Regions from separate parts of the Sporosarcina sp. FSL K6-5500 genome, predicted to be linked through region 2. Evidence: predicted binding sites of a transcription regulator. Region 2 holds the regulator's gene; the other holds the start of a gene.
The links. Region 2 encodes LexA, which represses DNA repair genes until DNA is damaged. Its sites were predicted from a motif close to CGAACATATGTTCG; they were not measured.

Region 1: a site for LexA is predicted at 3,028-3,041, ahead of uvrB (excinuclease ABC subunit UvrB). Genes of this name have one in related genera too.

What each region holds. Positions count from the first base shown of each region.
Region 1 covers NZ_JBBOTP010000001.1:2,496,978-2,504,472, forward strand. The annotation lists gene MKX62_RS11970 (HIT family protein) at 1-233, opposite strand, end outside; gene MKX62_RS11975 (ABC transporter ATP-binding protein) at 539-1,288, shown strand; gene MKX62_RS11980 (ABC transporter permease) at 1,272-2,483, shown strand; gene MKX62_RS11985 (IDEAL domain-containing protein) at 2,714-2,950, shown strand; gene uvrB (excinuclease ABC subunit UvrB) at 3,108-5,090, shown strand; gene uvrA (excinuclease ABC subunit UvrA) at 5,098-7,495, shown strand, end outside.
Region 2 covers NZ_JBBOTP010000001.1:5,935-13,429, forward strand. The annotation lists gene tkt (transketolase) at 1-1,524, opposite strand, end outside; gene MKX62_RS00040 (DUF896 domain-containing protein) at 1,599-1,832, opposite strand; gene MKX62_RS00045 (YneB family resolvase-like protein) at 1,897-2,559, opposite strand; gene yneA (cell division suppressor protein YneA) at 2,556-2,864, opposite strand; gene lexA (transcriptional repressor LexA) at 3,069-3,689, shown strand; gene MKX62_RS00060 (methionine gamma-lyase family protein) at 3,838-5,100, opposite strand; gene MKX62_RS00065 (trimeric intracellular cation channel family protein) at 5,246-5,845, shown strand; gene hfq (RNA chaperone Hfq) at 6,012-6,239, opposite strand; gene miaA (tRNA (adenosine(37)-N6)-dimethylallyltransferase MiaA) at 6,285-7,232, opposite strand; gene MKX62_RS00080 (alpha/beta fold hydrolase) at 7,216-7,495, opposite strand, start outside.

The DNA.
Region 1 (7,495 bases), 2.5 Mb from region 2:
GGTTTGAATTCATCTTTTATGGCATTGGCGATTTTGGGTACGACGGAAAATAGTTGTGCCGCTTCTTCAGCAGTTAAATCATAGATATTTTCACGATGTGTTTTCGGGATGAGAAGGACATGCCCTTTCGTTACAGGTACAATATCCATGAAGGCAAGAACGTGCTCATCTTCATAAACTTTAACGCTAGGGATCGTACCTTCAATGATTTTACAAAAAATACATTCAGTCATTTTCAACACTCCTGTTCATATTTTCATGAATGGGACAAGTGTAGCATAATTTTAGATATAGGTTGAAATATTGAATACGGTAAACTAGCGTAGGAGCCTTACAGGGGGAGACGAAGGCAGTCTAAGTTCGCGACGTCGTGTCGCAACAAGGAGGGATGTAGGTCAATCCCTCCCCACTGCATGACCTGCATCCTACAGGTCCAAGCTTTATTCGATGCAATCATTCAATCTATATCGGTTGTTATGAAGGAAAAAGCTTTTTGTAGCGTTTTTTGCTAAAATGAATGAAAGAATGGAGGATGGATATGGAAATTCTTGAATTACAAGACGTAACAGGCGGTTATACACGTAAACCTGTTCTGTATGATTTGTCATTTAACATCGGACAAGGTGAATTAGTAGGTTTGATTGGACTAAATGGGGCGGGAAAAAGTACAACCATTAAACATATCATTGGATTAATGAATCCTCATAAAGGTGAAATTCGTGTCAACGGGGTGACATTCAGTGAGGATCCCGAAAAGTATAGAAAAGCGTTCACTTATATACCGGAAACGCCGATACTCTACGAAGAATTGACGCTTAGGGAACATCTTGAACTAACAGCAATGGCATACGACCTTGATAAAGAAGTGTTTGAAGCACGGTCTGATGAGTTACTCCGGGAATTCCGGATGGAGAAACGTCTAAACTGGTTCCCAGCGCATTTTTCAAAAGGGATGCGTCAAAAAGTAATGATCATGTGTGCTTTCCTCGTTAATCCATCTTTATATATTATTGATGAACCATTTGTGGGTCTCGATCCAATCGGCATCAAATCACTTTTAGAGCAGATGACGCAGAGAACAGAAAATGGGGCTTCCATTCTCATGTCAACGCATGTATTGGCAACTGCGGAAAAATATTGCGACAGGATCATCTTGCTGCACGAAGGACGGGTGCGAGCAGAAGGAACGATGGATGACTTGAGAAATGCATTCGGACGTCCTGGCGCGTCACTGGACGACTTGTATATCGCGATGACAGAGGAAACCGACAATGAACAATTTGCGTGAAATATGGGGATCTCGGTTCGTCCATTATATAACCGAGCTCCAAAAGTATTTGAAGTATGTATTTACAGGCCATTTGGCAATTGTCCTTGTCTTCACAATTGGGGCGGGGGGCTTTACGTATAGCGAATGGTTGAAGGAAGTGCCAGCGGAATTCCCTGCAGCGTTGCTTACGGCTCTCATCCTTGGATTAGCGCTCACCTTTTCGCCGCCAGTGACGCTATTGAAACCTGCTGACACGGTTTATTTCCTACCACTGGAACAAAAGCTTATTACGTATATGAAACGGGCTTTGAGTTGGAGCTTCTATTCCCAATTGCCATTACCATTTATTTTATATATTGTGGCGTTGCCGTTACTTTCAGCTACAGGGACCGGTTCAAAGATGGAATACATCGTTATCGCAGTTTTGATACTAGTTATTAAGCGAGTATTCATTGAGTCGGAATATAATTTCAGACATGTTTTGGATGGAAAAGGGATCTGGCTAGATAGGGCCGTCCGGTTTTTATTGGCGGGAACCATAATTTATGCAGGTCTTGAAGGAAGTCTAATTATACTTCTGATTATTGGTGTACTCATTGTACTGTACAACTTCTATTGGCGAAAAAAGAGAATGCTAAAACCATTCCCTTACGATCATTTCATATCACTCGAACAGAATCGGATGATGCGTTTTTACCGTTTTGCCAATTACTTCACAGACGTCCCGCATTTGAAAGGATCCATTAGTAGAAGAGCATGGCTCGGTTTTGCGATGGGATCCCCGAATTTCGGTAAGCCTGTAGCACAACCGTATTTAATCAGACGTACATTTATACGCACGGATGATATTTTTTGGCTCTGGGTAAGGCTCACTGCTTTATCGGCGCTTGGAGCGATTTTCATCCCGTTTCCGATTGTTGTATTTATTTTCGCAGGAGCGCTTGCATTTGCCTCTGCCGTACAACTTATCCACGCATTGCGGGCAGGGGACGATTTTCGGATGGATATGCTATTTCCTGAAAAGGAAGACACCCGTCCAGATGCAATTAAAAGAATCGTTCGTACAGTCCAATGGATTCAGGCGGCAGTAGTCACATGCGCTGCACTGTATCTCTATGGGGTTTCTGTAACACCTCTTCTTGTCGGGGCTGTCATTCTCATCATCTCTGAGGCTACTATCAGATTGACTGTAGAGAAAAAAGAATATGACTAAGAAAAGTCGCCCCGTTTGCAATCATTTGCAGACGGGGCGTTTGTTTGTAGAAAAGGAAGTATGAATTTCTCGTCATGGAACAGTGTCTAGACTCGGGGGGGGGCTTAACGGCGCCTTACGCTTTTCTTTGATAAATTATGACTAAATATAAAAATAGAATATTCCAATAAACCTTGCAACTTATCTCTGAAATTAGATATACTAAATAAAAGGCATCAGGGGTGATAGGGATGGAGAACAATTATTCATATGCCGAGTTTTTAAAAGCTGTAGGGAAAAACAGTACTTCGCTCCAAGCGGAAAAACTGCTGAATGAAATTTATTTAGATCTTTTTTTGAAACATATACACAGAGAGCAGACAAAGAGTAGGTTCATGGGATTGATTGACCTTGCGCTTGACAGTAGGGATGAAAGCGCATTCCTACTGTATTCCAAAAGACTGGGCAAACTTGAAGAGAATGATTGAAAAATGCAAGGACGCTACATGTTGAGTAGACATGCAGCGTTTTTTTTTGTGTGTTTATAAAAGTGAAAATTAGTGAAAAAACGTACGTTCGCTTTTTGCTCGTCAAAAGATGGGTAAAGTGATAAGATAGATGTAACTGATAGAGGAGGTTTTTCCGATGGTCGGAAAATTCAATTTGCAAGCCCCTTATACACCACAAGGCGATCAGCCGTCTGCAATCGCACAACTATTAGAAGGACATAACCGAGGTGAGAAGCACCAAACTTTGCTCGGTGCAACCGGGACTGGAAAAACATTTACCGTGTCGAATGTCTTGACGGAGATTAACAAACCGACTCTCGTTATCGCTCACAACAAAACGTTAGCGGGTCAATTATATAGTGAATTTAAAGAGTTTTTTCCTGACAATGCAGTCGAATACTTTGTCAGTTTCTATGATTATTATCAGCCAGAAGCGTATATCGCGCATACTGACACCTTCATTGAAAAAGACTCAAGCATCAATGATGAAATTGATAAATTACGTCACTCTGCAACATCTTCCTTATTTGAAAGGAATGACGTACTCATTGTTGCATCTGTCTCTTGCATTTATGGTCTAGGTTCCCCAGAAGAATACAGCGCACATGTTGTTTCTCTTCGTCCAGGTATGGAAATCGGACGCAATGAACTGCTTCGCAGATTTGTAGATATTCAATACGAACGCAATGACGTAAGTTTCACTCGAGGTACGTTCCGGGTACGCGGCGATGTTGTTGAACTTTTGCCAGCATCCCAGGATGAACATTGCTTACGTATCGAGTTTTTCGGTGATGAAATCGAACGAATTCGCGAAGTGGATTCACTGACAGGCGAAATCCTCGGTGAACGTGAACACGTTGCCATATTCCCCGCATCTCACTTTGTTACTGGTGAAGAAAAAATGGTGAAAGCAATTGAAAACATTGAAATTGAACTGGAAGAACGTTTGAAAGAGTTTCGTGCCCAGGACAAATTATTGGAAGCGCAACGTCTTGAACAACGGACACGCTATGATCTTGAAATGATGCGAGAAATGGGCTTCTGTTCGGGTATTGAAAACTATTCCCGTCATTTAACACTCCGTCCTGCAGGAGCGATACCGTATACATTGCTTGACTATTTCCCAGATGATTTCCTCATTATTGTAGATGAAAGTCATGTCTCATTGCCACAAATCCGTGGTATGTATAACGGTGACCAGGCACGGAAAAATGTCCTTGTTGACCATGGTTTCCGTTTGCCTTCAGCACTCGACAACAGACCGCTTACATTCCAAGAATTCGAAAACCATGTCCACGAGGCGATTTATGTTTCTGCGACACCAGGCCCTTACGAAATTGAGCATACTCCTGAGATGATTCAACAGATTATCCGCCCGACTGGTCTACTAGATCCGACGATTGAAATCCGTCCGATTGAAGGGCAGATTGATGATTTGATAGGTCAAATAAGAGAACGGACTAAAAACAATGAACGTGTTCTAATTACGACGTTAACAAAGAAAATGTCCGAAGATTTGACCGATTACTTGAAGGAAATTGGTATAAAAGTTCAATACCTTCATTCTGACATTAAAACACTTGAACGAATTGAAACGTTAAGAGAACTGCGAATAGGCACATATGATGTCCTTGTGGGTATTAACCTCTTAAGAGAAGGGATAGACATTCCTGAAGTATCGCTTGTTGTAATCTTGGATGCTGATAAAGAAGGGTTTCTACGTTCTGAGCGAGCACTTATTCAGACGATGGGTCGTGCTGCCCGTAATTCCAATGGACATGTCATTTTATATGCAGATAGAATGACGGACTCCATGGCGAAAGCAATTGGGGAAACGGAGCGACGTCGGGACATTCAACGAAAATATAATGAAAAACATGGCATAACACCTACGACAATCAAAAAGGAAATCCGTGATGTGATTCGTGCAACAGCAGTATCAGAAGAAGCTATTTCCTATTTTGAAAAAGTAACACAAGGCAAGAAGTTGACAAAAGACGAAAAAACAAAGCTGCTTGTAACTTTGGAAAAAGAGATGAAAGAGGCAGCGAAAGCACTCGACTTCGAACGTGCTGCTGAACTAAGGGATACAATCATGGAATTGAAGGCTGAAAGGTAGGGTTTTTATGAAGAATAAAGAAATCATCATACAAGGCGCACGAGCGAATAATTTGAAAAATATTAACATAAATATCCCTCGTGACAAATTGGTCGTCATGACAGGTCTTTCGGGGTCAGGGAAGTCCTCCCTCGCTTTCGATACAATTTACGCGGAAGGGCAGCGAAGGTACGTTGAATCATTATCTTCTTATGCGCGACAGTTTTTAGGTCAGATGGACAAGCCGGATGTGGATGTCATTGAAGGGCTATCACCGGCAATTTCAATTGATCAAAAGACGACGAGCCGCAATCCCCGCTCGACCGTAGGAACTGCAACGGAAATATACGACTATCTACGTCTTCTTTATGCACGTGTTGGCAAACCAATCTGCCCGATTCACGGAACGGAAATTTCGTCCCAAACGATTGAGCAAATGGTTGACCGCCTTATGAAATTACCAGAACGTGCGCGTATTCAAGTTCTGGCACCGATTGTTTCAGGTCGTAAAGGAACACATGTGAAATTAATCGAAGATATTAAGAAGCAAGGGTATGTACGAATTCGAGTCAACGGTGAAATTATAGATCTTGACGACAATATTGAATTGAACAAAAACAAGAAGCATACGATTGAGGTTGTCATCGACCGGATTGTTATGAAGGAAGACATTGCGCCACGTCTGAGCGACTCTCTTGAATCGGCTCTACGTCTCGCGGATGGTACTGTTTTAGTTGACGTCATGGACGGGGAAGAAATCCTGTTCAGTGAACACCATGCTTGTCCATTATGCGGTTTTTCAATTGGCGAACTTGAACCAAGAATGTTTTCATTCAACAGTCCGTTTGGCGCTTGTCAGGAATGTGATGGACTGGGGACAAAGCAAGAAGTAGACCCGGAATTAATCGTGCCAGATCCAACGCTGTCGTTAAAAGATCATGCAATTGCGCCATGGGAACCGACAAGCTCCCAATACTATCCGGAACTTTTGAAAACTGTCGCGAATCATTTTGGCATATCAATGGATGTACCGGTAAATGAATTGCCAGACGATGAACTTGATAAAATATTAAATGGCTCAAAAGATGAAAAAATTCGATTCCGTTACACAAATGAATTTGGTGGGACGCGAGATAGCAATATTTACTTTGAAGGTGTTTTGGCAAATGTAGAACGCCGCTTTAAAGAAACTTCTTCAGATTATATCCGTGAACAGATGGAGAAGTATATGTCACAGCGGCCATGTCCAACTTGTGCTGGCTACCGGTTGAAGGAAGAGTCACTTGCGGTAAAAGTGAATGGCGTCCATATCGGAAAAGTGACGGAATTGTCCATTACTGAAGCAGACCAGTTTTTCAAAAACCTTGTGCTATCTGAAAAAGATACACAAATTGCGAAGCTTATATTGCGTGAAATTGAAGAACGTCTCGGATTCCTAATTAATGTTGGACTTGATTATTTGTCGTTATCGAGGGCGGCAGGAACGCTATCCGGCGGAGAAGCTCAGCGAATTCGATTGGCAACGCAAATTGGTTCAAGGCTGACAGGCGTTCTTTATATTTTAGATGAACCATCTATTGGACTTCATCAGCGAGATAATGATCGGCTTATCGGTACATTGAAAAGTATGCGCGACATCGGCAATACACTGATTGTTGTTGAGCATGATGAAGATACGATGATGGCTGCCGATTATTTAATTGATATCGGACCCGGCGCTGGTGTTTCTGGGGGGGAAATCGTTTCTGCAGGAACGCCTGAAAAAGTTATGAATGACCCTAACTCACTGACGGGTCAATATTTGAGTGGTAAGAAATTTATCCCGCTTCCATTGGAAAGACGTAAACTGGATGGACGAAAAATCGTCATTAAAGGTGCATCTGAAAATAACTTAAAAAATGTAAATGTAGATATTCCGCTTGGACAATTCATCGCCGTAACGGGTGTTTCAGGATCAGGGAAAAGTACGCTAATCAATCAAGTTCTTTATAAAGTACTCGCACAGAAATTGAATCGTTCCAAGCAGAAACCGGGACAATATAAATCTGCTATAGGTCTTGAAGAGCTTGAAAAGGTCATTGAAATCGACCAGTCTCCAATTGGACGGACGCCTAGATCCAATCCTGCTACTTATACAGGCATGTTTGATGATGTACGGGATATGTTTGCATCTACGAACGAAGCTAAAGTCCGCGGTTATAAAAAAGGTCGTTTCAGCTTTAACGTTAAGGGTGGTCGTTGTGAAGCCTGCCGTGGCGATGGAATCATTAAAATCGAAATGCACTTCTTACCGGACGTCTATGTACCTTGTGAAGTTTGTCATGGGAAACGATATAATAGAGAGACACTGGAAGTTACCTATAAAGGGAAAAACATTGCGGACGTACTTGCTATGACAGTCGATGATGCACTCGTGTTTTTTGAAA
Region 2 (7,495 bases):
CACTGCAATATTCCAAGCAGCTGCAGTTTCGTTAGCGTCAGCCGGACGAATAACTGACAATCCAGGCATCGCACGAAGCGCAGCAAGTTGTTCAACTGGCTCATGTGTAGGACCGTCTTCACCAACAGCTACGCTGTCGTGTGTAAATACGTATGTGACAGGTATACCCATCAGAGATGAAAGTCGGATTGCGGGACGTACGTAGTCACTGAACACGAAGAATGTCCCACCGAATACATGTAATCCGCCATGTAAAGTCATTCCGTTTAACGCCGTTCCCATTGCAAACTCACGAACACCGAACCAAATATTACGGCCGGAATAATCAGTAGCAAGGAAATCTCCTGCTCCTTTAATTGTCGTCTTGTTAGAACCTGCAAGGTCCGCACTTCCACCAAAGAACGAAGGAAGCTGTTTAGCAATCGCATTGATAGCGTCACCAGATGCAGAACGTGTCGCGTGAGATGAACCCGCTTCATACGTCGGCAAAGATTTTTCAAAGCCTTCAGGTAGTTTACGCTCGATTGCATCTTTCAATTGCTTCGCAAGATCCGCATGTGTCGTTTCGTATTTTTCAAATAGTGCGTTCCATTCCTGTTCTTTTTGCACGCCCAATTTCTCGGCAGATTCTTGGAATGTTTCATAGACGCCTTCAGGTACATGGAAATCTTCTTCGAACGTCCATTTATAATATTCTTTTGTCAATTTCATTTCATCTTCACCAAGTGGCATACCATGCGCATCTGATTTTCCAGATCTGTTTGGTGACCCGTAACCGATGACCGTTTTAACTTCGATCATTGTCGGACCTCCGACATTGCCTTTAGCTTCTTCGATAGCTGATGAAACGTGGCCAATGTCGTTACCGTCTTCAACACGGATGTAATTCCAACCATATGATTCAAAGCGCTTACGAATATTTTCAGAGAAAGACATGTCAAGCTCGCCGTCTAGTGAAATATCATTGCTATCATATAGGACAATCAGTTTATTTAACTGCAAGTGACCTGCAAGTGAAATTGCTTCAGCAGCAACGCCTTCCATGAGATCGCCATCACCGCATAGAGCATATGTGTAGTGGTCGACAACGTCAAAACTTGGTTGATTGTACGTTGCAGCAAGGTGTTGTTCTGCCATTGCCATTCCGACTGCCATACCAATACCTTGTCCAAGTGGGCCAGTTGTTGCTTCGACACCGACTGTATGACCGTATTCGGGATGTCCCGGTGTTTTAGAGTTCCATTGTCTGAAGTTCTTGATTTCATCCATCGGAAGTCCATAACCACCAAGATGAAGAAGACTGTATAAAAGCATTGAGCCGTGTCCTGCCGAGAGAACGAAACGGTCACGGTTAAACCACTGTGGATTTGAAGGGTTGTGATGCATATGCTTCGTCCAAAGCGTATAGGCCATTGGAGCAGCCCCCATTGGTAAACCTGGGTGTCCAGAATTCGCTTTTTCGATTGCGTCAATAGAGAGCGTACGGATTGTGTTAATGGCTAGCTGATCAATTTGTTTAGTCATTGTGTACATCCTTCCCGTCATATGTAATTATCTACATATCTTAGTTTAGACAATTCGTGCAGTTAATGCAAAGCTCAGTTTAGATATTTTCCGCCACGGGCGTCTTTCACCTTATCAGGTGTCACATCATTGCCTTCAGTATCAAGAACTTTGACATTCTCAATTGTATTGCGCATTGATGAACGAAATGTCTCTAGATATTCTTTTCGCAGTTGTGTCTGTTCTTTGGCTTCTTCGACCGACAGACCTGCCGTCTTCGATTTTTTTGATAGTTCATTAATTCGTTTCATTTTATCAGCTGATAGCATATTATTTCCTCCATTATAGTTTATGACTACAAACGTATACAAAAAGAGCAGAAAGTGCAATAAATCAGCCTTCCTGCTCCACCTCATATTCTTTATACCTGCGATGCACGGTCGCTTTACTAATATCATGCCCGAGTCCTTTCAAGACACCAGTAATTTCTTCATAGGTTAGTCCTTTGTCCCTCAATGAAACGATTTCAGCTATCGGCACTTCAATCCGTTCACGACCGTCCACGTTACCCCTATTTTTCAAGTTACGCTCGGGTCGATAGCCCTCCCTTACTGCGCGTTTCATGCCCCTTTTGATTTTGGCGTTATGTAGTTTGCGCTGGTACTCTTCGACGATAGCTAAAATCTCAAGTAACATTGTATCCATTTCATTGAGTGCTATAGGTCCGCTATCATTATGTGAATAAATCGCCGTGTCCGTTTTTGCCAATAGATGTAAAACTGCCATCCTTGCATTTCCACGTCCAAGTCTTGTTTCGTCTTGGATTAGGATTGCATCGACTTCCTCGTCACGGATGTAATCCAGCAGACTTAGAAGCCCCTCACGGTCAATGTCAAAACCGCTATGCTTATCCATAAATGTCGCGACATGTTCGAGACCGAGTTCAGTTGCCAAGTCCACAAGCTCCTCTTCTTGCCTCACCAGTGACATTTCCTGCGTTTCTTTCTCAGTGCTCACCCGGCAATAGATGACACATCTTTTATAGTGCCCTGTCATCGATTAACACCCGCCAGTTGTGTATTGTTTTCCCCCACAGTCCGTACAGCAGGCAAAAGTAGATCCTCGCCTCTTTTTATTGTAGCAGATGATAGGTCATTCAATTTTATCACTTCTTTGATCCATTTATCTGTAGACATATTATCCGAGTGAAGATAAGCGAGACCCCAAAGCGTATCCCCTTCAGTAATTGTTATTTTCGTGACCATTTGTTCCTTCTCGTATTTACTTACACCTATAATTGCAAAAACCATACATAAAACGATAATAAGTACAACATAGCTATTTCTTTTAATAAAAGTCATCATTACTCCCCTTTACGAATACTTGTTCGGAATGCTTGTTCTCATTATAGAAAAGGAAAATGAGTTTGTCAACACTTATTCGAACCTGTGTTTGCCATTTATACAAGAGACTGATATAATGAATCTATCGAAAAGACTAGATTGTCGGGAATTTATTTTACGACTTTCGGAAATTAGCAGAATATAAGGTGAGAGGTGAATAGGATGCAAAAAATTTCAAAAAGACAGGAAGATATTTTATCTTTCATTAAATCTGAAGTGAAGAAAAAAGGTTATCCACCATCCGTGAGAGAAATTGGCGAGGCTGTCGGTTTGGCATCAAGTTCGACTGTTCACGGGCATTTAGCGCGATTGGAAAGCAAAGGTTTCATTAGAAGAGACCCGACAAAACCGAGAGCAATTGAAGTACTCGATCCAGAAGGCTTAGAAACGTTGAAACCCGGCGTTCTTCACGTACCTCTTGTCGGTAAAGTTACGGCTGGTCTTCCAATTACAGCTATTGAAAATATCGAAGAGTACTTCCCACTACCTGAATCTTTTGGTACATCGGAAGACAATCTGTTCATGCTTGAAATAGTTGGTAACAGTATGATTGAGGCCGGAATTTTGAATGGCGACTATGTTGTCGTTAAACAACAACAGACAGCAAATAACGGCGAGATTGTCGTGGCAATGACCGAATACGATGAAGCTACAGTGAAACGTTTCTTTAAAGAAAAAGATTATTTCCGTCTGCAACCTGAGAATGCTTCAATGGATCCAATCATCCTTGATAACGTATCAATTTTAGGTAAGGTAGTTGGCGTTTATCGTATGATTCATTAATTCTAAGTATGCAAAAGGGCTGTTTCCTTCGATTGAAGGAAACAGCCCTTTTTATTTGTAGCGTTGACGTGACAGTTTTCGGCTTTGCCGTGACAGTTCACCGTCTTGCCCTCACAGTTTCACTGATTGCCGTGACAGTTCGTTACATTTAATTCCCGATTAAGTTTTCCTTAACTAGTTTACCGATTGAGGACAACACAGCTACTTTTACATGCTCGTACGTCAAGCCACCTTGGACATACGCCGTATAGGGCGGTCTGATGGGGCCGTCTGCCGTCAGTTCGATGCTGGAGCCTTGGATGAATGTCCCTGCCGCCATGATGACATCGTCGGTGTAGCCGGGCATATACGACGGCTCAGGGGCGTAGTGCGCATTGATAGGCGAGTTTTCTTGAATTGACCGACAGAACGCAATCATTTGATCGGCATTTTCAAAGGATACCGACTGAATTAGATCGGTTCTTTTTTCTGTGTAATGCGGCGATGTGTTGAGTCCGAAACTTTCTAGAAGTGCTGCGGTGAAAAGCGCTCCTTTTACGGCTTGACTGACAACATGTGGCGCTAGGAAAAATCCTTGGTACATTTCCCGCAGCGTATCCAGCGATGCCCCGGCTTCTGCCCCTAGACCTGGTGAAGTCATCCGGTATGCACACTTTTCAACGAGGTCTGCACGCCCAGCGATATAACCACCCGTTCTTGCGAGACCTCCACCTGGATTTTTGATCAGTGAACCTGCCATTAAGTCAACACCGACTTGAATCGGCTCTTGTTCCTCGACAAATTCGCCATAACAGTTGTCGACAAACACAACGAGGTCAGGATTGATGGCCTTCACTTTACGAACCATTTCACCAATTTCATCCACCATGAAAGATGGACGGTCTGAATAGCCTTTTGACCGCTGGATACCAATCATTTTCGTCTTACTGTGAATGTTTTTAGCGACTTCTTCAAAATCGACTGTACCATCTTCATTCAAATCGATATGTTTATAGGTGATGCCATAATCATGCAGTGAACCCGTGTCTTTCCCTTTTCCAGAAACAATGGAGTCCAATGTATCATAAGGTTTCCCTGTAATATAAAGGAGCTCATCACCTGGTCGCAGGATTCCGAAAAGACTGATTGAAATAGCATGTGTTCCAGATATAATTTGATTGCGTACTAGGCAATCTTCTGCTCCAAAAACGTCAGCGTATACTTGTTCCAATACATCTCGGCCCGCGTCATCATAGCCGTAACCTGTTGAACCAGTCAGGTGAAAATCGCTCACCGTATTTTTACGGAACGCAGCGAGTACTTTCCGTTGATTGTAAAAGGCAGTTTTTTCGATACCTTTGAAAAATGGTGCAAGTTTCTCTTCGATCGCTTCCGCATTCTCAAATAAAAGGTCGTCTTGTTCTGTAAACATAATTGGTATTCCTCATTTCATTAAATAGTCACTTCATTATCTTATCAGTCTGTCCGTAGAGGTCAACGTTTACAAGGTTTTCGTCATTGATTATTAATTGTTATCTGTTAGAATTCTTAAGGGTATATTGAATGGAGGAAATGAAGTGGCTTGGGATGTTTTTAGTTTTATCGGTACGGCAGCATTCGCTATCTCGGGCGCAATTGTTGCGATGGAAGAGGAATATGATATTTTTGGCGTTTATATATTGGGTATGGTCACTGCTTTTGGCGGTGGTGCAGTTCGTAATGTTTTAATAGGTGTGCCTGTCTCTGTATTATGGGATCAGCAATTCTTATTTTTTGTAGCAAGTATTTTGATAACCATTATTTTCTTTTTTTCTAGGTATCTTCTTTCACATTGGAATAGATGGGGAAATTACTTTGATGCAATCGGATTGGCTGCATTCGCCATTCAAGGCGCCATGCTTGCCATATCACTGAACATGTCAATTTATGCAGTTATGGTTGCAGCAGTTCTAACGGGAGCAGGTGGTGGTGTCATCCGTGACTTGCTCGCAGGAAGGAAGCCACTCGTCTTCAAACGGGACATCTACGCAGTGTGGGCAGCACTTGCCGGCCTTATAGTCGGCCTCGGGCTATTCAAGAGTGATTTGGCACTTTATGCGTTACTTGTGATGACAGCCGGTCTACGTATTTTCTCGCTTGTTTTCCAATGGAAATTGCCAAATGGAAAAATTCATTAAAACCAAAAGCGGAACGGGGATTTTACTCCCTGTTCCGCTTTTGGTTACGTCTAGACTTCAGCGCCTAGAGGCTCGGTCATAAGTCGGTCCAACTATGCGGCAAAGAACGCCGCTTCGTCGGCACGTCTTATGTCTGCCGCCTCTGACCAGGCGCTTTCGCTTTTGGTTATTCCGTTTCGTCTTTTAAAATTACCGGTTTCGTTGGGACATATGTGGAGATCGCATGTTTATAAATTAGTTGTTGCTTGCCGTCCGACTCAAGCAAGACGGTATAATTGTCATACGATTTAATAAGTCCTTTCAATTGAAATCCATTCAGTAAGAATACTGTTACAAATGTATTATTCTTTCGTAACGAGTTTAAAAACGTTTCTTGCATGTTAACCTGTTTCATACGCCGAATCCTCCAGTTGTCATAGCTATATTTCTAGTGCTCCACTTACTTTATTCGACCCAGATTATCGAAACCCTTCAAGATTGCCAAAATTCTATTTATAATTTCAGTAGTTCCCAATTCTGCATCGAACCAGCTGATGTCCAGTTTGTTGCGGAAATAGGTCATTTGCCGTTTTGCGTAGTTACGCGTATTTTTTTTAATTAATTCAACAGCGCCGTCTAGTAACAACTTCTCTTCAATATATTGATGAAGTTCTTTATAGCCAATCGCTTGTACAGATTGTACGCCACGAATTTCTTCATCCCATAATCGTTTCGCTTCCTCTAGAAGACCTTTCTCCATCATTATGTCGACACGGAGACCAATCCGTTCATAGAGCACATCCCGGTCCATTTCAAGACCAACAATGAGATGGTCATAAAGAGATGCGTGTCCTGCGTCGTCTTCATGATCTTCCTTTGTTTTACCTGTCACTTCAATGATTTCAAGCGCTCGAACAAGCCGGCGATGATTATTCGGGTGAATTTTTTCAGCACTCACCGGGTCAAGCTCAACCAGTTTTTCATACAGATATGCGGCCCCTTTTTCAGCAAGTTCCTGCTCCAAGCGTTTCCTTACTTCTAGATCCGCCGCTTCTTCTGTAAAACGGAAATCGAACAGTACGGATTGAATGTATAATCCGGTACCACCTACGATGATTGGAGTTTTTCCACGGCCCTGTATATCTTTTATCCACTTTCGTACATCCGTTTGGTACTCTGCAACAGAAAAAGGTTCATTCGGTTCTTTTACATCGAATAAATGATGCGGGATGCCATTCATCTCTTCTTCTGTGATTTTGGCTGTCCCGATATCAAGCCCTTTGTATACTTGCATCGCATCACCATTAATGACTTCCCCGCCAATTTTTTTGGCAAGTTCAACACTTAACGACGTCTTTCCAGATGCTGTTGGTCCGACGATTGCGATTACTTCAGGATATTTGCTCATTTTTTTCAATCCAGTCATAAACGGTTTTGAATACGTGTTGACGGTTCTTTTCATGGAGCATTTCATGCCTGCCACCTTCGAACAAAAGTACCGTAACATCTTCTAGGCCCGCCTTATTGTATTGCTTTGCTACACTCCAAACCCCTTTTCCACTGTCACCTACCGGATCTTCACTCCCTGAAAAAAGGATAATAGGAAGTTTTTTAGGGATTTTATTTATTTCATCTATGTCATGGATTTCTCCAAGTCCTTTGAATAAATCC